DNA from 3 places in the Ensifer fredii genome. Region 1 is predicted to be linked to each of the others. Evidence: predicted binding sites of a transcription regulator. Region 1 holds the regulator's gene; each other region holds the start of a gene.
The links. Region 1 encodes LexA, which represses DNA repair genes until DNA is damaged. Its sites were predicted from a motif close to TGTTCNNNNTGTGTTCNG; they were not measured.

Region 1 (7,413 bases):
TGTCCGGGTGCACAGGATCACGACGCCGCGGCCGCTTGAAACTGCCGAGGGCGGCTTTGCCATTGCCAGACGGGACTTCGAAGCCGATACACTTTCCGCACAGGCGGGTTGGGCCTATGCCATCGGCAAAGAGGACTTCAGCGGAATCCACGACCTCGGCTCGACAGTCACGCGCCAAGGTCTGGCACAGAAGGCGGCGCCCAATACCAATCTCATCGCCGCAAAGACCCTGGTGCCGCAATTGCGCGGCACGATCCCCGCCGGTGAGACTATTCTCCGCTGCGCCGTGCTGGCCGTTCGCGACATCTCGGCCGTGTCGGGCGATTGGGAAGGTCCGCCCGCTGTCCCCAAGATCGCCGAACTGCGCACCGTCGCCGAAGAGGGCGTAAGGGTCAGCGCCATGCAAGCGCCGGGACGCATGTCATGACCCCCCCGGCGATTGCCTTCGCGATGCAGCCCGAAAGGACGGAACACGTACTCACACCGGAACTTTTCGCACGCATAGACCGTCTCGCTCGCATACTCGATCGGCAACCCATGACCGTTTTCGGCGACGGCCGGGGAAGCCGCTTGCTCGCCGAAGCGGAGATCCTGGTGACCGGCTGGGGCGCCCCGAGCTTCGATGCGAACGCCCTTCGATCGGCCCCTCGCCTTCGGCTCATCGTCCATGCGGCAGGAACGGTCAAGGACCTGATCGATTTGTCCGTGTTCGATGCAGGAATCACCGTCAGCCATGCGGCCGAAGCCAACGCCGTGCCGGTCGCGGAGTTCACGCTGGCGGCAATCATTTTTTCGGGCAAGCACGTTTTTCGCTTCCGCGACCTTTATGCCGCCGACAGAGGGCGTCAGCGCATCCAGCTGCTGCAGGGGCAGGCTATTGGAAACTACCGCCGCACCATCGGCATCGTTGGCGCCTCGCGGATCGGAAGGCGGGTGATCGACCTGCTTCGCCCCTTCGATTATCGGGTGCTGCTCTACGATCCCTTGGTCGGGGAAGAAAGCGCTTCGGCTATCGGTGTCGAAAAAGCCGATCTCGAGACGCTGATGGCGCATTCGGATATAGTCTCGCTGCATGCGCCTTCTCTGCCCGAGACCCAGCACATGATCGACGGGCGGCGGCTGTCCCTGATGAAGAACGGTGCGACACTGATCAATACGGCGCGGGGTGCGCTCGTGGACGAGGCCGCACTGATAGACCGGCTGAAGACGGGCGCAATCAATGCCGTCATCGACGTGACGGATCCCGAGGTGCCGGAAGGAACGTCGCCTTTCTATGATTTGCCGAACGTCTTCCTAACGCCGCACATTGCCGGCGCCATCGGACTTGAGAGGACGCGGCTCGGCGAAATGGCCGTCGACGAAATCGAGCGCTTTCTGGAAGGCCGGCAGCTGCTGTTCGAAGTCCGCAAGCACGACCTGGAGCGCATTGCATGAGCGATTTCGAACCGGGGCTCTGCACCGTCACCTTCAGGAGCTTGCCTCCGGAAAAAATCGTCGGCTTAGCCCGGAGCGCCGGTCTTGCGGCGATCGAATGGGCAGGCGACGCTCATATTGCTCCAGGCGACACGTCCAACGCCCGGATCGTCGGGCTCCTCAGCGCAAGGGCCGAACTGACGACATCCTACGGATCCTATGTCGCGCCACCGACTGACGACCTCATCGAATTCAGGCGTGCGCTCGAGAGCGCGATTGCACTCGGTGCCTCGAATATCCGCATCTGGCCAGGCACCCGCCGGCGCGATTCAAAGGACTACAGCGCAGGCGAAAGACGTGATGCCGCAAAGGCGATCCGCGACATGGGCGCCGAAGCCGCGCGCCACCGCGTGACCGTCTCGCTGGAATATCACCCGCGATCGCTGACGGACACGACCGACTCGGCAAGCCGCCTGATCGACGCGATCGCCCACGACAATGTTTATCTCTATTGGCAGCCGCGGCCCGGGCTGGAGCTCGGCGAGGCGCTCGCAGAGGTCGCCCGCATCGGTCAGCATGTATCTCATGTCCACGTCTTCGCCTGGGATCGAAATCGCAACCGTTTTCCCCTGGCATCGGCATCCGACTATTGGCGAAGCGTCCTCACGGCCCTCCCCGCATCGCGCTGGACCGGGCGACGCTTTGCAATGCTGGAATTCGTCGCCAATGACGATCCCGCCGCCTTCATCGAGGACGCCGCGACGCTCAAGCAAATTCTCCTCGAGTGACATCCACGACGGCCCCGATCCTCCCCACGCGAGACGCCGGGAGGGACTGGCGCGGGCGCTCAAATCCGCCTATATAGGTGAACGGCTGGGGTCGTAGCTCAGTTGGGAGAGCGCCGCAATCGCACTGCGGAGGTCGAGGGTTCGACTCCCTTCGACTCCACCAAACGACCTTTGTCCGACCCGGAGACATAGGTAACAGAACATCGCTAAGACATCAGCGACATCTCTGTAGCGGGCCGATCCGACGTGGCTCGTCACCCTCGGACGACCACCACTTCAGACTGTGTTCGCAGCAGACCCATTGCGAACGCGAATTCCGTTAAGAAGCGAGCGACCCGAAGTCAGAGGGAGCGGTGTTTTCCACCCGATGTGCCGTCTTCCCGCCTTGCCCCTCGCTTGCCAAAGAGCCTGATTTGAGAGAGACTTAGCACCTGGCATCATTGCATATCGGCAACTCCCGCAAGTGGGGACTACCATGCCTCTCAAATCTCTGATCGCCGCCGCCTTAATCGCTCTTCTCACACTTTCAGGATGCGCCACGACAGGCGCTACGGGCAACACGACCTACACCCAGTGGTACGGCCCCTACCCTGAACCCGACTTCGACGTTCTTAGCCCCGGCGGGCTGCGCCTCGCCTACTAGGACGGCTTGTCAAGACGATGCACAGCGTCGTCAAAGGTGAGCAAACGCTCGCCTATGTGTGACGCTTGCCGCACGCAAGTCTTCACCACCATCGAAACCCGCAAACCGTCCGTGCCGCCCTGATAGCGGACGCGCCTCGACGCATGAGTTCACGGAATATTAAGTGCTTGCGGAACACATATGGAACGGATAGTTTCTGTTCTTGATTTGTTTCGCGAATCTGGAGTGACGCGCATGCTGACCCGCAAGCAACAGGAATTGCTTCTGTTCATTCATGAACGGATGAAGGAATCCGGGGTCCCGCCCTCCTTCGACGAGATGAAAGATGCGCTCGATCTTGCGTCGAAATCGGGCATCCACCGGCTGATCACTGCGCTGGAAGAACGCGGTTTCATTCGCCGGCTACCCAATCGGGCCCGAGCGCTCGAGGTCATCAAGCTGCCGGAAGCCTATTCGAGCCCAGCCCAGCCGCGGCGCGGCTTCTCGCCGAGCGTCATCGAGGGCAGCCTCGGCAAGCCCCCGGCACCGAAGCCGGCGCCAACGCCGCCGGTCGAGAGCGCGTCTATAACAGTGCCGGTCATGGGCCGGATCGCCGCCGGCGTGCCGATTTCGGCCATTCAGAACAATACGCACGAGATTTCCGTGCCGGTCGAGATGATCGGCAGCGGCGAGCACTACGCCCTCGAAATCAAGGGCGATTCGATGATCGAGGCGGGCATTCTCGATGGCGACACGGTGATCATCCGCAACGCCAGCACCGCCAGCCCGGGCGACATCGTCGTCGCCCTGATCGACGACGAGGAGGCAACCTTGAAGCGATTCCGCCGCAAGGGCGCATCGATCGCACTGGAAGCGGCGAATCCGGCTTACGAAACGCGCATCTTCGGACCCGACCGCGTGAAAATTCAGGGCAAACTCGTCGGTCTGATCCGGCGCTATCACTAGGCCGATTTGGGTTCCTGTGCCGATCCTGTGTGCGGTCGTTTCGCGCGGTCGCGACGACAGAACTGTTCTCTTTGCCTTCCGTGATCTCGCTTACTGCGGCCGGCGTTTATTGGTCTCGGCGTCCGCCATGCCACCGGCAAGAAGCGCTCTCGTATTCCGGCCTGTTCAAAGCTGTTTGTGGGCGTCTTTTTTGAACGTCTCCCTCTTGCGCTCCACATGGATTCGTTTTAAACGCCCGCCATCGCTCGATTTTACGAGCACGAGAGGCCTCGTGGCGGAGTGGTGACGCAGAGGACTGCAAATCCCCTCCACTTCCAATAAAATCAATGTCGTTTCTGAAAAACAGGTCCAAAAGCGCCTCGTTTTTTGCCGTTTTTGCACCATTGATTTTTCAGAGGAATCTCGACTTTTCAGAAACGGAAAACCGAGGATAATTGCTCATCGGCGCGTGCGGGCGCCCTTCACGACATGCGGGATTCGACAACCTCAAACGAGGAGCATCGCGCATGCCTGAACGTCTACGAACACTCGCCGAATTCACCCTCCCCCAGATGGTTCTGACCTGTTCGCAGTGCGGGCGAAAGGGCCGCTACAACGTCGCTCGGCTGATCGAAAAGCACGGCGCCGACATGCCTATCCGCGACTTTATAAACCTGATCGGCCAGAGCTGTGAGCGCAGGACGCAGCTGAGAGAGCACCAGAGATGCGGGCTCGGATGCGACGACCTGATCTACATGTTCACGCCAAGGCCGGCCGCTGAAGGATATGCCGATCAAGTGGAGCAGCAACACAGCGAGCGTCCCTGAGCGCCTCCGGCGGAGCCAGCGGCTGTTGACTCTGAGACAAAGATCGCTTCAATCAGCCGTCTAACGAATGGTTGTGCGCATATTGCAACGCTCGTGAACATCACGAAGGGTTGATGATTTCAAAAATTAATAATTTGTTGACGGGGATGTGTTGACATATATGTCAATAAGCGAGGTAATAAAAACACACTGCGAGAACCCCGATGAGACGCTGCGCTTACTTGTTCCCGCCCGTCCGTCCTATTTGGTCCAGAGGCACATTTTTCTTGGAAAAGAAGTGCAGCAATTCGTGGACGGAGATGGTGTCGACGGCCGGTTCGCCAGGCTTTCCGGTAGGACATTATCTGTCTTGGAGCGCATCTCAAACGGGTCCTATGTGACGTTTGGCATGGACCCGCACGACAAAGACGCCAGTTGCACAATAGCAAGGGTGGACCCCGTACTTCTGGGGATCGTCGACGTTCGGATCCGAGACCCGCAGCCCGCCATCCGAGTTTTTGGCGGATTTGCCGAGCCAGACATCTTGGTGTTGCTCAAATGGATGCCGCGAGCAGGCTTGGACTTTCGAGCGGCAGCACAACTATGCAGGCAAGAATGGGATTCCCTATTTCCGGGGCATCCCCCTATTTATGGTGAAAAGGTGGAAGATTATGTCTCCAAGCACTTCAATATTGGCTGAACCGCAAGGCGACCAGCGCATATCGGAGAGAACGCTTGGCTATGTGGCAGAGAACGCTCGCGAGGACATGTATGACCTCGTCGTGCGTAACTGCGTGGAGTCAGGTATCTCTAACGCTACTTTGGCAAGGCGGCTTGGGAAGGATCCGGCCCAGGTCTCAAGGCTCTTAGGCGCGCCCGGCAACTGGACGATCGATACTGCTGCTCGAATCTTATTCGCGATCGACGGTCGCGTTATGAAGGTGGACTCGTGCTGGCCCCTGAAAGAACCAGTCGCAAACATGCGCCATGCCACGTGCTTTCATCACCCGGAGCAAGTAAACAACCTAGTGGTGCTTTCCACATCAGCGCACCAGAAAATGCCGCGCGCGGCCAGGATAAGCCATGCGATTAGGTGGTCTCGATGATCGAGGTCCGTTCAATCTTCTGTGATGATGTTCGGATAGAGGTCAACGGCAAGTCCATTTTGATTGGAGTATACCCAGGTGTGCTGTTCGCTTCAGCCGGAGATGTCGTGAAACTTTCCAACTGGATCGAGGCGCGCGGACTGGAGCGCGGAAAGCATACTGCCACAATTTCTGCATTCTTTGACAATGGCCACGAGGAGATCTCTGTCGCTGACGTCGCTGTGGACTTTACCGTGGCCGACGAGAGATTTCCTGCTATTTTCACGCCTACCGATCTTCATTTTGTTCCGGACGGACCCGGGACGCTTGCCGTGCGCTTGTCTTTTGACGGCTCCGCCGATCTCGACGCAGGAAAAATTCCAGTCATAATTCCGGAGCCGGAAGATGATGAGTTGGTGAACGATGAATCGGCTTTTCCTGACTCGGTCGATTTTGATTAAGGATTGAGCAGGCTTTCACCGCCGCCGAGATGCCGATACGCGACTGATCGGCCAGACGTGCCTGATATGGGTGCGGCCGGACAAACATCGGTGGTGCGGCCTCGGCTGCGACGACCTGATTTACATGTTATGCCGAAGCCGGCCGCCGACGGTTATGCCGAGCAGATACAGCCGCTATCGGTCCAGCGAGTTGCCCGAGGAAGCGAGTAGCCTGGCGATCTCCCGCTCCAGCCGCTGCTGGTTTTCCTTGAGATCGAGGATGATGTCGCGCTGACTGTAGACGCTCCCCTGCGCCTGTTTCACCTCGTCTATCTGCCGTTGATGGTCAGCAAAGCGCTGATCGTAGCTCGTCCAGACGCGATCGAGCTCCTGACGTGGCACCTGGGCATCGCGCAGGTCTTTCAGCATGGACTGCTGCTGCAACCTGTCTTCGGCGCCGCGCGCCGACCGCCACTCCATTTCCTTCTGCGTCACCATCTTTTCGTTCAGGATGGAAACCGAGGCCTTCAGGTCGCTCGTCGCGGCGTTGATTGGCCAATAGGCGAGAGCGCCGAGAATCGTGCAGAAGCTCAATGCAACGCCGAGGGCCTGCCACTGTGGACGGTTTCGCTCCGCGAGTGTCGACGACAGAGCGGCCACGGAATTGCGCATCTCGGCCGCAAGCGCGCCGACCGCAGATTCCATTTGCTTGAAGCCGGTTCTCATCTCCGCCTCAAGGTCTGTCTGCCGCCGTCCGAGGTTCGTCACCCGTTCCCCGAGCTGTGCCGTCACTGCATCTGTATAGGTGCGGTGTGGATCATTCCCGTTCATATCATCATCCGCCATTATGTCCCCGATGCCCCATGCTTATGCGATCCAAAGAAATCGGCCGCCGCGGGGATGCGGCGGCCGTATGATGTCATTCGCCGATCGGCTTGCGAGCGCGGAACCGCCCGTAAATTGCCAGCAACCCGCCTACGGCAGAACCAGCGGCGGCGAGTGCGGCAGCGATGTTCGCCTGCTCATCAGCGCTGATGGTGACGGTCTCACCGATCACCCACGACAGCAGCGGAGCGGCGATGGGGGCGGCAATCGCAACGATCGACCCCCACATGACGCGGGACTGCCACCACGGCTCATTATTCGTCGCCGCGATGATCTCCGGCGCGATCTTCTTTGTAACCGCCTCGGCGATGGGAGACACAGCTCCTGGCTGGGCCGGAACGGCAGGATTGCCAACTGCGCTTACGACCGCACCGATGATCTTGTTCTCTAGTTTCTGTCTCGCATCCATCATCGTCACTCCGCTGCCTT
Region 2 (7,413 bases), on a different replicon from region 1:
AAGGTGAGCATCGACATCGCGGACCGGTAGGCGCTCGACTTACGGCGGTCGCTCGCTTCCGCCGAGCGTCTCAGGGAACGTGCAATCTTCCGCGGATCGTCCGAGGCATAGATACCGGGCTCGATGTCCAGCGCATTGCTATGCGCCGTCACCTCTTGCGACCATTTCGTCGTCTTTTTACTGCCGTTGCCCTTCGGGCCCCATCAGCGGCTCAGCGCAGCCACACGGGCAATTCGGAAGCCTGCCGAAATTCGCGCGCCCGGTCCTTCCAGCCGAGCTTTTCCCAGGCGAATTGCTGGGCCGCCATCCTTGCCGTCTCCTTCGTGGGATAAAAATCAGGCAACACATAATCCTTGTCGCCACAGCAGAGCAACGCTCTCCCGCTCATCAGGTCGAAATGAAGCTCTAGGCATTCCTGTGCATGCATCGAATCCCTCCCGGACATGATTCACAAAAACGGCCCTCGCGAGAGGAAGTTCCAACGACATGAAAAGAAGCTCGCAAATCCGCATCGTACCACCGGAACAACGGAGGCTTCCCGGAGTTTAGAGCGCTTACGGGAGACCAGCCATGAGCAAGCACGGAAAAGCGCGATCCCCGACCGTCGCACGCCCTCTTGATCCGCACGGTGTCGACGAACCGATCGATGCGTCGGAACGTCATGCGGCAGAGACCAGTGGTACGGTCCGGCAACAGATCACTGACCTGCAGGAGCGCATCGCCGAGCTCGAGGCAGAGATCGATGCGATTGCGACCGAGGCGCATACCGCAATCGGTACGCTCCCCGGCGCCGACCGGATCGAGACGGCAAAGGATGTGGTTACCGAGAAGCGCGACGAGATTCAGAGGCTGAGGGCACGGCTGGAGGAAATTCAAAGGCTCGTCGCGACGCGTTAGCTTCTCCAACTCACCCGCGGCGAGGCCGGTTCAAAACACGTCATACCTCAAAATAGGCGCGCCATACGGCGGCGGCCTGAACAGGGTTTCCTTGCAAGTGTCCGCTCTCACTCGCGGTCGACGAACTTGAAGAAACGGCTGACTTTCCCCTCCGCGGTCCGGTCCTGATAAAGGAAGGCCAGCTTGTTCTCGTCGAATATGCTGAAGAAATCCTCCCAGGAAATCTCCTCCAGCCTCTCTTCCGGCTTTCCAAAGTCGATGCGCAGCAAACCGCCGTCGGATGCCCCCTTGACGCGGGCCGGATGGCCGTCGCGGCTCTCTGCCCATTTGCGGATCGTGTCGTGATCGGTCGTTGTTTTCGAAGCGCTCACCGGAACCTCCTTCGGTTGGGGATGTCTCGCATCTCGCCCCTCTAATCGATCGGTCCGGTGATTGTTCCCGTGAGCTCAGCTGCGGCTGCGGCCCTTGACGGCGGCAGCGTCCCTGTGGTCTTCCTTGTCCTCCGGCTCCCAGCCGAACACGCTCCGCCCGCCAAAGCGGGCAGAATTTCTGAACTCGCCGGCAACGATCTCCTTAAGATCCGGGCCGGTGACGTAGCGCTCCAACTGGCGCGACTGCTCATCGAGCCGCCGCAAGGCGGCGAGTTCCTCCTCTCGCCCGAGCCGCCCTTTCTGCACCGCCGATTTCATCACGTTGATCGTCTCGTCATAGACCTTGAGCGGCACCGGGAAGGGATGACGGTCCTTGCCGCCATGGGCGAGCGAAAAACGAGCCGGGTCGGAAAAGCGGCACGGCGTGCCGTGCACCACCTCGGCGACCATCGCGAGCGCCTTGACGGTTCGCGCGCCGACGCCCGGCACGAGAAGCAGTTCCTCGAAATCCTTCGGCCCGCGATCAGCTGCGGCGGCGAAATTGCCGTGCAGGCGCCGCATGTTCACGTCGCTTTCGCGCACGTCGTGATGGGCCGGCATGAAGAGGTGCGGCAGCATCGGCTGGGCCGGAGCCGGCAGTCCCGGCCCGCGCGCCTCGATCGTCGCCAGCTCGCGCATGAGGCCATCGGGTCCGAGCGCGCTTAAAAGGTCGAGCTGGCTTGCCCGCGAGGCGCCGGCGCGCCGGTCCGCAAGGTTGATGATCTTGCCCTGCTCCCGCCCCTCGATCGCCGCATGCGGCGAGTCGACGAAGCTATCCAGGCCTTCGGAAAGCCAGTGATAGCGCCGTGCCTGCCGTCGGTCGCCATTCATGCCCTGCTGGACAACCACCCAGCTCGCATCGTCCGTGACAATGAAGCCGTGAAGGTAGAGATCGAAGCCGTCCTGTACGGCGGCACTGTCGACCTTGGCGACGAGGCGGCTCGCCTCGGCAAGCCTCGCGCCGTCGAACCCGATGCGTTCGCCGATCACGACAAGTTCGCCCGGGGTCATTCGGGAATGCCGGCCACGGCCGCCGCAGACGTGAATGCCGAGTTCGCCCGAAAGCGGCGTCAGGCCACGCTTCAAGGCGCCGATGACGCTGGTGGTGATCCCCGACGAATGCCAGTCCATGCCCATCACCGCGCCGAAGGACTGGAACCAGAACGGGTGCGCAAGCCGCCTCAGGAATTCGTCCCGTCCATAATGATGGACGATCGCCTCGGTGATCAGAGTGCCGAGGCGTGTCATCCGGTCGCCCAGCCACTTCGGGACCCGGCCGCCATGCAGCGGCAGATCCGCATTGCCCGCTCGTTGCGCCATGTCTCGGCTCCTCGTCGTATCGTCTTTGATTTAACCCTACATGCTTCGGATGTTCGCGGAAAGTTCTCAGTGGCTGCGCGCAAGTTTCGGGCGCAACGTTGGCGAGCGTGAAAATATGAGACTACATACGACCGGCATAGATCGGGGAGCGCTATCGATTGCAGTGGGATGACAGCTTCTTTGCGCGCGACGCCGTTAAGGTCGCCGCCGATTTAATCGGTGCGGAATTCGCTGTCTCCGGCATCGGCGGCATCATAGTCGAGACGGAAGCTTATCTGCCCGAAGATGCCGCCTCCCACAGCTTCGCCGGTACCACGAACCGCAACCGCTCGATGTTCGGCCCGCCGGCGCATGCGTATGTCTATCTTTCCTACGGTCTTCACTGGTGCCTGAATTTCGTCTGCCTGCCCGGCAGCGCCGTGCTCGTCCGCGCCATCGAGCCGAGATGGGGGCTGGAGACGATGCGGGAGCGGCGCGGCGTTTCGCAAGACAGGTTGCTCTGTTCCGGCCCCGGACGAGTCGGCCAGGCGCTCGCGATCGGCAAGGAACAGGATGGCTTGCCGCTTAACGGAAAGCCCTTCCAGCTAAGCCTGCAGACGAAGCGGCCGCCCGTTGCAACCGGCCTTCGCGTCGGAATATCCAAGGCCGTCGAGCACCCCTGGCGCTTCGGGCTGCAGAACTCGCCCTTCCTCAGCCGCAAGTTCTAACGCCTCTTGCCCAAAAGTGTGCAGCGGTTTTGGGATGACGACATGCACAAAACAAGGACCTAAAGCGCGCAGCGTGAATACATTTTCTCGCGACGCGCTTTGGCCTGTCAGCGTGGCTCGATCTGCTCATAGGTGCATTGGCGCGGATCCTTGTCGGGACGCCAGCGCATCAGCTTCGTGCCATGGCGGAAACGACGGCTGCTGACGTGATCGAATCTCACCTCGACCACCAGCTCCGGACGGACCGGTTCCCATTCGCCGCTGCGCTCTGTGCTCCAGCGGCTCGGGCCGCCGGGTGCCTTGCCGGTAAAGCCGGGCGGCTCGCGCAATGCCTCCAGCCGACGTGTCAATGCCGGGCGCTCCTTGTCGGAAATCGTCGCAGTAAAGCCGACATGGTTCAGCGTTCCGTCGCTGTCGTAGAGGCCGAGCAGGAGGGAACCAACCTCGTCGCTGTCGCTCTCGTAGCGGAAGCCGCCTACGACGCAATCGGCGGTCTTCAGGCGCTTGACCTTGACCATCGCACGCTCGCCGCATTCGTAATTCCCGTCGCGCCGCTTGGCGACGACGCCGTCGGTCGCGCCCGCCTCCCACGAGGCGAGCCATCGCTCGGCCTCCTGTCGGTCTCGCGTGAAGGGGGAAAGGGCGAGCTTGTCCGGAACTGCGTTTTTGGCGGCAAAGGCTTCCAGTGCCGCTCTCCGGGCGGGAAGAGGCTTGTCGGTCAGGACTGCCCCCTTTGCGTCGACCAGCATGTCGAACAGGATGAGGCGGGCCGGCGTTTGCTGCGCGAGCTTCTCGACGCGGCTTGCCGCCGGATGCAGGCGCATCTGCAGGGCGTCGAAGGAAAGACGCCCCTCGACTTCGATGACGAGTTCACCGTCAAGGACGAATTGCCGGGCGTCCAGCCGGCGCAAGAGGGCGATGACTTCCGGGAAAAACCGCCCGAGCGGCTTGCCGGATTTGGCCCTAAGATCAACCTCCTCGCCGGATTTGAAGGCAAGGCAGCGGAAGCCGTCCCATTTCGGCTCATACTGCCATGCCCCATCGCTCGGAAGCTCGGTCGCAGAGCGGGCCTCCATCGGCGCGGTGCTGACCGGCAGCGCGAAGCCGCCGGCCGATACAGCCTCCGCCGCCGCCCTTGCCTTTCTCGCCGAGCGCGGCCGTCCGGTCGCCTTGGTCGGTTTTCGATGCGCCGGTGACGGCATCGTCCACTCCTTCCCCGATCGCCCTATTTCAGCTTCACGGCCGGTTCCCTCGCCCAGACGCGCAGCTTGCCGAGTTCCTTGAAGAAGGCGGCGATGCTCCCGGCATCGGTGAGCTCGATCGTTCCCTCGTCGAGGGCGTCGGCAATGCCGGCCCTCTCCAGGAGGGGACGTGCCGCACCGACAAAGCCGATATATTTGCAGTGGGCGAAAGCATCGGCCACGAAATCGCGGGCGGTGGCGACATCGATCAGATCGGCGACGGCCTCTGCCGAAGGAAGAAGCACCACCGCGTCGTAGAGCACGGATGGGCCGCCATCGACCATCTGATGGGCTGCGACCCACCTGCCGTCCGAGGCGGTGAATCCGCCGACCTTGGGGGCGATCAGCTCGAAGGCTGCCTTTTGCTCCGTGACCGCAGCGATCAGGCCATCGAGCAGCGCCGCATCCGCGCCGTCGGTCGCCAGAATTCCGAGCTTACGGCCCTCGAAGCGCTTCGGACCGCGCTCGATGATGCTGAGCGCCGGCGATGGATCGAGGTCCTGCCGCGTGGGTACGGCAGCTTCGGCCGGCTTCGGCATTGTTTGCAACCCGAGCGCGTGGCCGACCTTCTTGCCGAGCGTCTCGTCGATATTGAGGAGATGGGCGACCATGCGCTCGCGGATCACAGGTGTCTCCACCTTGCTCAATTCGAAGGTCAGGGCGTCAGCAATATGACGCTGCTCGGGCGGCGTCTGGCTGATGAAGAACTGGCGCGCCTGGCTATAGTGGTCCGCGAAGCTCTCGGCCCGAATGCGCAGTTTCGGCCCCTGCTCCTCCGAAGCGAAATGCCGGAACCCCTTCGTCGGAGACTCGCGCGGCCCCTCGCCCCAGGAATTCGGCTGGTAATTCACGCGCCCGACCGGATTGCGCATGGCCATGTGGCCGTCCTGCTGGAAGTGCTGGAAGGGACATTTCGGCGCATTGATTGGCAGATGGGTGAAGTTCGGGCTGCCGAGCCGCTTCAGCTGCGTGTCGAGATAGGAGAAGTTGCGCCCCTGCAGCAGGGGGTCATCGCTGAAGTCGATGCCCGGCGGCACGTTCTGGGTCATGAAGGCGACCTGCTCGGTCTCGGCGAAGAAATTCTCCGGCATTCGATCGAGCACCAGCCGCCCGACCGGCTTCGTCGGCAGAACCTCCTCCGGAATGATCTTGGTGGGATCGAGAATGTCGAAATCGAACTTGTCGGCAAAGTCCTGGTCGAAAAGCTGTACATGCAGTTCCCACTCCGGGAAATTGCCGGACTGGATCGCCTGCCACAGGTCGCGGCGGTGGAAGTCGGGATCCGCGCCGTTGATCTTCACCGCCTCGTTCCAGGCGACCGACTGCAGTCCGAGCTTCGGCTTCCAGTGGAACTTGACGAAGGTCGACTCGTCCTTGGCATTGACGAAGCGGAAGGTGTGAACACCGAATCCTTCCATGAAGCGGAAGGACCGCGGGATGGCCCGATCTGACATGACCCACATGATCATGTGCATGCTCTCCGGGGTCAGGCTGATGAAGTCCCAGAAATTGTCGTGCGCCGATTGCGCCTGCGGGAACTCCCGGTCCGGCTCCGGCTTCACAGAGTGGATCACGTCCGGAAACTTGATCGCGTCCTGGATGAAGAAGACTGGTATGTTGTTGCCAACGAGGTCCCAATTGCCCTCCTTGGTATAGATCTTGACGGCGAAGCCGCGCACGTCGCGTGCCAGATCGAAGGAGCCCTTGCTGCCGGCCACGGTCGAGAAGCGCACGAAGGCCGGCGTCTGTTCGCCCGCCCGCTGAAACAGGTCCGCCCGGGTATAGGCGGCAAGCGATTCATACGTCTCGAAGAAGCCATGGGCGCCGTAGCCGCGGGCGTGCACGACGCGCTCCGGGATCCGCTCGTGATCGAAGTGAAAGATCTTTTCGCGGAAATGAAAGTCCTCGATCAATGTCGGGCCACGCTCGCCGGCGCGCAGGCTGTTCTGATCGTCTACCACCGGTCCTCCTTGCGCGGTCGTCAAGACAGGAGTGGCGCCTTCGGCGATCTGATGGAGCTCGCCGCCGTTGCCGCGGGTTGCTTTCTGGTCATGAATGGTGGCCGGCTTGGAATTGTTGGGCGCAGAGGGTTTCTTGGCCATCGCAGCACTCCTTGATCGGGGACGGAATGGGCACGAAACCGCGACCGCTGAGGTTGGTTCCCGGCGAACTCGTTTTTCGAAGGCTGAGGTGATCGACGCCGTAACCGAAGCGTCAGCCTTGACAGGTGCCGATCAGAACGGCCTCCGCGATGCGGTGCTTGCGGGCCTCGTTCCAGGCCTGCACCGCCCCGACATCGTCCGAGATCGACATGTTGCGGGTGTCCAGCGCGGCGAGCTTGAAGTGATAGTGATGCAGGCCAGTCCCCGCCGGAGGCTGCGGCCCATCATAGCGCGCATTGCCGAAGTCGTTCCGGATGAACTTAATGGCGTGTTCCGGGCCGGTATCGACAGCCTGCGAAAGCTCGGTCCAGTTGCCGGGAATGTTGATGATGGCGCAATGCCGGAACACCCCCCTTACGGCGTCCGGATCCTCGACGATCAATGCAAAGCTCTGTGTACCGTCGGGCGTACCCGTCCATTTCAGCGGCGGAAAGATGTTCTCGCCGAAGCGCGTATGTTTTTTCGGGATCGGCTGGCCTTCCGCGAAGGCGGGGCTCATCAAGCTGAAAGTCATCACCTCTCTCCTTCATGTTCGGCACATGGAACGGGCGCACGACCGCCGGATTGTACTCCCAAAGCAGGCCGGTGTTGAGGTCGGTGGCAGCAAATCGCCACCCGACCGAACCGGTCGCGGCGCGCACAGAGGCTCCTGCAAAAATTTCGATTTCGCGGCGGA
Region 3 (7,413 bases), 1.9 Mb from region 1:
GCCGCTTGAAGAATTTGCCCGCATTGACGATCGCTTCGGGATAGTCGCGGAAAAGCCGCACCATCTCCTGCGGGCCCTTCAGGTGCCTTTCGGCATTCTTCTGGAGGAGGAAGCCGGCGCTGGCGATCGACACATGCTCGCGAATGGCGGTGACCACATCCGCAAGCGGCCGGTAGTGCGGATCGTGATAGAGTGCGTCATTGGTGGCCAGAAGCCGGACATCGAGGCTCCTGGCGAGGGCGGCGAGAACGGCGAAGTCATGCCGGTCGAAGCCGTCATAACGGGGCGCAAGGCCGAGATAGAGCCGGTTGCCGGCATGCTCCCGCAATGTCTCAAGAAGCGTGCCCAGGATTTCCGGCTGCGGCCGGCCTTCGCCCGGCATGACGATCAGCAGCAGTTCCTCCTGCCATTCGAGAAGATCGGCGAGATGAAGCGTGCAGTCGCCTTTCTTCGAACGCAGGTTGCCGGCGCTGAGCAGTCGGCAGAGATGCCCCCAGCCCTGCCTGTTCCGGGGATAGGCGAGAATGTCCGGCGTGCCATCGGCAAAGACCAGGCGGGCCCCGGGCTGGAAAGGATAATTCTCCACTTTTGCCTTGGCATGGGCCCTGACGACACCGGCCACGCTGTTGCGGTCGGCGACGCCGAGGCCTGAAAGCCCGATCTTCTTGGCAAAGACGATCATCTCCTCGGCCGGCGCCGCCCCTTCTAAAAAGGAGAAATTCGTGCGCGCTCCAAGCTCGTAGAAGATCGGCGCCTCGCTCATGCGAAAACTCCGTGCATGAACCAGCGGGCTGCCGCGACTTCCCTTCCGTAAAGGCCTTCGCGGAACAGCCAGAAACGGCGGCCCTCCTGATCCTCGACCCGGAAATAGTCGCGCGTCGGATGGTCCTCCCCGTCGATCCACCATTCGGCGGCGATCCGCTCGGGACCCTCGGCGCGGGCGACGCGATACTGGGTCTTTCGCCAGTTGAAGCTGCGCGGGGCGCCGTCCGGCACCTCGGCCGTCGCCTCCACCAGTTCGGGGTAGGCGAAAACCCGAAGCGGGCGGTTTTCCGGAAAGACCCTGCCGTCAGAGCCAGGCGGCGCCATCACCGCCGCCACATTCCTGACCGCGGCAAACCCGCCCGCCCGCTCCGGCAGGTGGCTTTCGGCAAGGCTCGCCTGCATCAGGCAATCGGGGCCGAACCGGGCGGCAACCTTGTCGATGAAGGCGGCAAGCGGCTGGCTTTCCTCGGGCACGCCGGAAAAATCCTGCTGCGCCGGATCGAGCCTTTCGCTGCGCAAAACGGCCAGCCTGAGGATTTCGAAGCCGTAGCCGGCATCGAGATCGTCATGGACCGCCTGCAGCCGTTCGCGAAAGAGCGCCGCGATGCGGCCGGCATCATTCAACGGCATGGCCGCATGCGCCCGCACACGGAATACCCGTCCGTCGACGCGAAACAGAAGAAGCTCGAACAGCCGCCCGCCTTCGCCATGCCGCTCCAGCGAGGTGCGGACGTCCTTGGCAAGGTGACGGGTCAGTTCGAGAATGTATTCCTCGTCCATCAGCGGTTCGGCGAGCCGGCGCTCGGCGGCAAAGCTCGGCACCGGCAGGCGCGGCGACAAAGGTTCGTCCGCCGCGCCTCTCGCCTGGTCGAGCCTGAGGAGAAGGAGGGAACCGAAGCGGCGGGCAAGCGGCGCGCGCGGCGCTTCGAGAAGGTCGCCGATCTGTTTCAGCCCGACGCGCTCGAGGGCTGCGGCGGTTTCCTTCGGCAGGCGGAGCGCCGCAACCGGCAAGGGTGCAAGAACCCGACCGGCCTCTCCCGCTTCGATGACGGCCACATCGCCGTAGCGGGCGGCGGCCCAGGAAAGGCCGGCTGCGGAGGAGACGGTCGCCCGCGCCTCGACGCCGAGCGAGAAAAGCCGGGACAGGAGATCGCTGACAAGCCCCTTCTCGCCGCCATGCAGGTGGGCGCAGCCGGTGATGTCGAGAAACAGGCCGTCCTTTCCGTCGAGCGCGACCAGCGGCGTGTAGCGGTCGCACCAGTCGGCAAGCCCTTCCAGAAAGGCCTGGTCGGCCGCCGGATCGGCGGCGATCACGTCGAGCGCCGGGCACATGGCGCGGGCCTCCGCCGCCCCCTGCCCGCGCTTCAGGCCGATCTTCTCGGCAAGCGTGTCGAGCGCGACGAGGCGCATGGCATTGTCGATCTTGGCGGCGAAAACGACCGGCGGATGATCAGGACGCCCGCGCGAAAGCCAGGAGGCGCCCCAGCGGCTGCGCGCGAGGCGGTCGGCCGGCAGGTGAGGAAAGTGGATCGACAGGATTCTCTGGCTGTCCGTTGGCCTGAAGAGCGGCGCTCCGGCGTTCGTCGAGGGGGTAGAAGCGGCGGTCATGGGCGTTCCATTCCAGAAAGATGTCGGCAGCGGCATAAGCCCTGCTTTTTTCGACAAGGAGGTGAAAGGCGGGATGGTCGATGCTGCCGCAAAGCACCGAGCCATCGGGGAGAGGACGTTCGCCGGCCGGCGCCGGCTTGATCTGGAAGCGGAAAAAGGCGCTGCTCGCCTCCTCCTTGCCCGCCTGGCGGAAGAGAAGCAGAGGCACATGACCCGCCCGGGCCCGGACATTGAGGCGCCGGCTCTCGCTCAAGGTGAGACAGGCGGGATTGCCGCGGATTTCCAGAACGACCGCGGCGAAGACCGGCACCGAAAGCGCCGTCTCGGCGACCCAGAGCGCATCCTTGACGGTGCGCGCCGCGACGAAGAGGAAGCGCTCCGGATCGAGCCCATAGGACTTGAGGCCGGGCGCATAGAGTTGCCCCGCCTCGCGGCAAGCGAGCGCCTGGCTGATCCAGAGCACCGGAGCGAGATGGCCTTTCTCCCTCCTCTCCTGCTGGTAGAGCACCGCAAGCGCCGCCACGAAGCCGGCGGCCGCGCCCGCATCGCGGGTTTCGGCATTGCGGATTTCCATCATCCCTTCGAGCGGCAGCCCGCCCTTGAGGAGACCGTCGAGCGGCCCGATCCCGAGCGGCAGCACCTTGCGATGCAAGGTCCCTTCACTGCCGCGCCGAAAGCCGGCGGCATCGGCCGTCTTGGCGGTCCGCACGATTCCAGGCAAGCTGCAATTTTCAATCCGTGCTATGGTGTCACGAAGGGAAAGTATGGTTTGCCGTTGCACGGCGTTCTCGGCCATGACGGTCAACTCCCATCAAATGTTCATGTTATGTTCTTATGGATTCCAGAGCTGGCAGGAAGAGTCAACAGCAAAGAATAAGAATTTATTCCTCAGCCTCGCCTGAACAGAATTCAACACTCGAAAAACAAACGGGAAATCGCTATATGAGGGCAACAAGGAGTGCCTATGGCCCGCATTGACCAGACCGATGATTGGCGGGAACGCCACGCACCGACGCTTACCACATTCGAACAGCTTGCTTTTGAAGCCTATAGCCACCTACCGGACGAATTCCGCAAGCTGACGACGGACCTCATCATCGAAGTTGCCGATTTCCCCAGCGACGACGTCTTCGAAGACATGGCGCTCGAGACGCCTTTCGACCTGCTCGGCCTCTTCGAAGGCCGCGGCATCGGCGAACGCTTCACCATGGAGACCGGCCAGTTTCCCAACCGCATCACCCTCTACCGCCGCCCGATCCTCGACTACTGGGCGGAAAACGAGGAAACACTCGGCGATATCATCACCCATGTGCTGATTCACGAGATCGGCCACCATTTCGGTCTTTCCGACGACGACATGGAGCGGATCGAGGCGAGCGTCGAGCACGTCGGCGGTTAGGGCACAAACGACCTTCCATCGATTTGCCCCTCATCCGCCTGCCGGCACCTTCGCCCCGCTCGCGGGGAGAAGGTCGCGGCAGCGGGATGAGGGGGCAAGCAACCGTCGCCTAATCTTCGATCTTGCGCGCTTCCGAGACAAGCATGATCGGCACGCCGTCGCGGATCGGATAGGCGAGGCGGGCCTTTTCCGAGACCAGCTCGTGGGCCTCGGCATCGTAGCTAAGCCGCCCCTTTGTCAGCGGACAGACGAGCAATTCGAGAAGTTTCGGATCGACCCTGCTGGCGTTTGCGTCCATGGCTTCGTCTTCACTGCAGAATGTTGTCGAGATCGCCGAAATTGCGGGCGAGCACGATCTCGGTAATCGCGATCAGCGTTTCGGCGCGCGTCTTGAGATCCGGCGCTTCGAGCAGCGCCTGCTTCTCCGCCGGCCCATAGGGCGACATCATCGCCATCGAATTGACGAGCGTACGGTTGCTCGCCCGTTCGACGCTTTCCCAGTCCGCCTCCAGCTTGTTGGCGTCGAGATAGGCGCGAAAGGCGGCAAGCAGCGCCTCGCGATCGACGAGGGCCTCGTCGTCCGGCCCTTCGAGATCGGCCGCGAAGGGGCCGATGCGGAAGCGGCGATAGCCGCGCACGCCGGAAATTTCGGCAAACAGCCTGTAGCGGCAGACGCCGGTGAGCGAGGTGATGTAGCGGCCGTCGCCGGTTTCGGCGAAGGAGGTGATGCGGCCGATGCAGCCGACCTGGCAGAGTGCCGGCACCGGCGAGGAATCGATGTCGCTGCGGCCTTCGGCAAAGGAGGGCTGGACGATGCCGATCAGCCGGTCACCGGAGAGCGCGTCATCGAACATTGCGAGGTAGCGGGGTTCAAAGATGTTGAGAGGAAGCTGGGCACCCGGAAGCAGCAGCGCGCCCGTCAGGGGGAAGACCGGAATGATCTCCGGCAGATCCTTCGGACTGAGATAACGCGCATTTCCGACATGCATTTCCGATTGCCCCTGAAGATCGCGGCGTCCCCCATTTCATAAACGCGGGCCGCACGCTCAAGAAATGGTGCATCCCTCGAAAATCTCAAGGCAAAAGCTGCGATCGGAGACGCAAAAAACGGCTCGGCTGCCGGCTGTCTTCCGATCAGGAGAAGAGAAGAGAAGACAGCTTGCGCCGGGCGGCAATCGTCGTCGGATCCTTCGGTCCCCACACTTCGAAGAAGGACAGGAGCTCGCGCCGGGCGGCGTCGTCCTCGAAGCTGCGGTCGCGCTTCATGATCGTCAGGAGATGCTCGGCGGCGCCGGTCCTGTCGCCCTCGACATTGCGGATCTTGGCAAGCTTCAGCCGTGCCGCGTGGTCGTCCGGGTTGTGTGCCAGTTGCTGCTCGAGAGCCACCGGATCGCCGAGCTTGCGAGCCTCCTCGATCTGATCGAGCTTCTTCGAAACGGCACCGATTGCCGCGGCTTTCGCCGGTTCTTCCGGCAGTTGCGAGAGCGCCTGGCGCGCCTCGGCAAGCTGGCCGAGCGCGATCATGCATTCGACCATGCCGGCGATCGCCTCGGTGTTTTCCGGCTCCGCCTGCAGCACGGCGCCGTAGAGGCCGGCGGCGTTCTGGGCATCGCCGGCTTCGAAAAGCGCCTTGGCGTCGGCAAGCACGGCCTCGACCTCTGCCTTGGAATCGTCGACGGCCGGGCCGGCGATACGGTCGATGAACTGCTTGATCTGGCTCTCGGGGATAGCGCCCATGAAGCCGTCGACGGGACGCCCGCCGACAAAAGCGATGACCGCCGGGATCGACTGGATGCCGAGCTGTCCGGCGATCGACGGATGGTCGTCGATGTTCATCTTGACGAGCTTGACGCGGCCGGCGGCTTCCTTGACCACCTTCTCGATGACCGGCGTCAGCTGTTTGCAGGGGCCGCACCAGGGTGCCCAGAAATCGACCAGCACCGGCTGCTGGCGCGAGGCCTCGAGCACGTCGCGGGCGAAGGCGGCGGTGGTCGTCTCCTTGATCAGGTCGCCGGCGACCGCGGCATTCGGTGCCGGCTGCCCGCCGAACGAGGCCGAGGCCGTCATCTGGTTGCCGAAGGAACCTGCATAGGGATTGTCGCTACCGCCCATTCTTCTCTCTCCTCGCGGGCTTGCCGCCCGACTTGATGCTTTCCGCACCAAAGATCGTATGTCAGGCCGTCACTTTCAAGACAAGCGGCTCGTGTCCGGTCGCCTCCATGAAGCGCAGCATATCGGTGGCGGCGATCGAGGTCGTCTGGTCGTTCGAGAGCGGGTGGCAGTTGATCGTGTCGAATTCCATCAGCCCCTCGTCGAGAATGATCTTCACCTTGCCCGAGGTGTCGTTGATCGCGCCGAAGGCGGTCACGGCGCCGGGGATCACGCCCAGATATTCCATCAGCTTCTCCGGCTTGCCGAAGGAGACCTTGCTGGCCGCGCCGATGGTCTGATGAATGGTCTTCAGGTCCACCGTCGCATTCTCCTCGACGGTCAGCAGGAAATAATTGTCCTTTTTGTCCTTCAGGAACAGGTTTTTTGTATGTCCGCCGGGAATTTCATCGCGCAGCGCCACCGATTCGGCGACGGTAAAGACCGGCTGATGCTGCTTCGTCCTGTGCTCGATACCGAGTTCGTCGAGAAAGCGGAATAGGTCTTCCGCGGATTTCGGCTGTGCCTCGCTCATCATCTTGATCCTTCCGACGGCTTTAGATTTTGTCCTGCTTTACGAGGAAGGGCCGGCTTACGCAATCTCAAGGGCGGCCAACGGCGGGGGATCGCGGCATGGCGGCCTTTTGGGATTAGCCCGAAAAAATTCTTGCCTTCCGCGCCATTTCCCTGTTGCATTTGAAAAATCGATAGGCCATATAGCGCCGGTCGCCGCAAGACGGGGCGGCAACCCACGGTCCACAGACTACCCCGGACCTGGGTCTGATGAGCGGGTGTAGCTCAGGGGTAGAGCACAACCTTGCCAAGGTTGGGGTCGAGGGTTCGAATCCCTTCGCCCGCTCCAGTTTTCTCAAAGATTATCAGCAGCTTTCTAGCAGCTTTTGCCTGTCTAAAACGCGTCCTAACAAGCTCACTGTCAGCGCTCGCGAGCACTTGCTTAAAGTTGTTGACAGGAATCTCGTTTATTGAATCTATGGGCGTAGGAGATTTCGGGATGAGCTACCTGATAGGAGTGGGACTATACACGCCTGCGGAAGCAGGACGCCTCCTTCACGTGCCCGCGTCGAAAATCTCTCGATGGCTGCGCGGACACTCCGCCAGGGTTCTACGTACGCACCGCTCTGGGCTCCGGCAATCAATCTTGGTGATGATCGGTTGGTGCTCGACTTCAGAGACCTGATGGAAATCAGAGTTGCAGACGCGTTCATTCGAGCAGGTATTTCAGCAATAAAGGTGCGCGCTGCAATTCAGATTGCCCGTGAGGAGCTCGGCCGCGACCACCCTCTTTCTACCGACCGATTTCGGACTGATGGACGTAAGATATTCTTGCACGTCATCGAGACCGACCCCGACGGCCAGGAACGAGAACGCCTGCTGAACATGGCCTTTGACGTGCCCGAATCATCGGTGCGCCGCGCCGTGGAATTTGAAGGTTCTCTCAGTCAGCGGATGGTGAAGGTTCTGTTCGACAACTG

Region 2: the regulator LexA is predicted to act here: its motif matches at 2,678-2,695, upstream of NXT3_RS29755 (DUF763 domain-containing protein).
Region 3: the regulator LexA is predicted to act here: its motif matches at 3,190-3,207, upstream of NXT3_RS32470 (ImuA family protein).

What each region holds. Positions count from the first base shown of each region.
Region 1 is NZ_CP024307.1:1,908,440-1,915,852, reverse strand. It holds gene NXT3_RS09555 (DUF2264 domain-containing protein) at 1-427, shown strand, start outside; gene NXT3_RS09550 (hydroxyacid dehydrogenase) at 424-1,434, shown strand; gene NXT3_RS09545 (sugar phosphate isomerase/epimerase family protein) at 1,431-2,201, shown strand; tRNA gene NXT3_RS09540 (tRNA-Ala) at 2,289-2,364, shown strand; gene NXT3_RS31945 (hypothetical protein) at 2,677-2,844, shown strand; gene lexA (transcriptional repressor LexA) at 3,079-3,789, shown strand; gene NXT3_RS09530 (hypothetical protein) at 4,296-4,595, shown strand; gene NXT3_RS09525 (hypothetical protein) at 4,756-5,274, shown strand; gene NXT3_RS09515 (hypothetical protein) at 5,677-6,120, shown strand; gene NXT3_RS09505 (hypothetical protein) at 6,295-6,930, opposite strand; gene NXT3_RS09500 (hypothetical protein) at 7,019-7,396, opposite strand; gene NXT3_RS09495 (cell wall anchor protein) at 7,399-7,413, opposite strand, start outside.
Region 2 is NZ_CP024310.1:1,314,205-1,321,617, forward strand. It holds partial or broken gene NXT3_RS29735 (DUF3175 domain-containing protein) at 1-152, opposite strand, end outside; gene NXT3_RS29740 (hypothetical protein) at 212-427, opposite strand; gene NXT3_RS29745 (hypothetical protein) at 571-897, shown strand; gene NXT3_RS29750 (hypothetical protein) at 1,005-1,268, opposite strand; gene NXT3_RS29755 (DUF763 domain-containing protein) at 1,344-2,627, opposite strand; gene NXT3_RS29760 (DNA-3-methyladenine glycosylase) at 2,786-3,334, shown strand; gene NXT3_RS29765 (ATP-dependent DNA ligase) at 3,442-4,536, opposite strand; gene catE (catalase) at 4,560-6,677, opposite strand; gene NXT3_RS29775 (YbhB/YbcL family Raf kinase inhibitor-like protein) at 6,790-7,251, opposite strand.
Region 3 is NZ_CP024307.1:3,779,040-3,786,452, forward strand. It holds gene NXT3_RS18535 (error-prone DNA polymerase) at 1-763, opposite strand, end outside; gene NXT3_RS18540 (DUF6504 family protein) at 760-2,175, opposite strand; gene NXT3_RS32470 (ImuA family protein) at 2,216-3,169, opposite strand; gene NXT3_RS18545 (metallopeptidase family protein) at 3,338-3,772, shown strand; gene NXT3_RS18550 (Trm112 family protein) at 3,882-4,070, opposite strand; gene NXT3_RS18555 (LON peptidase substrate-binding domain-containing protein) at 4,081-4,761, opposite strand; gene trxA (thioredoxin) at 4,907-5,884, opposite strand; gene NXT3_RS18565 (prolyl-tRNA synthetase associated domain-containing protein) at 5,946-6,455, opposite strand; tRNA gene NXT3_RS18570 (tRNA-Gly) at 6,708-6,782, shown strand; gene NXT3_RS32475 (PIN-like domain-containing protein) at 7,118-7,413, shown strand, end outside.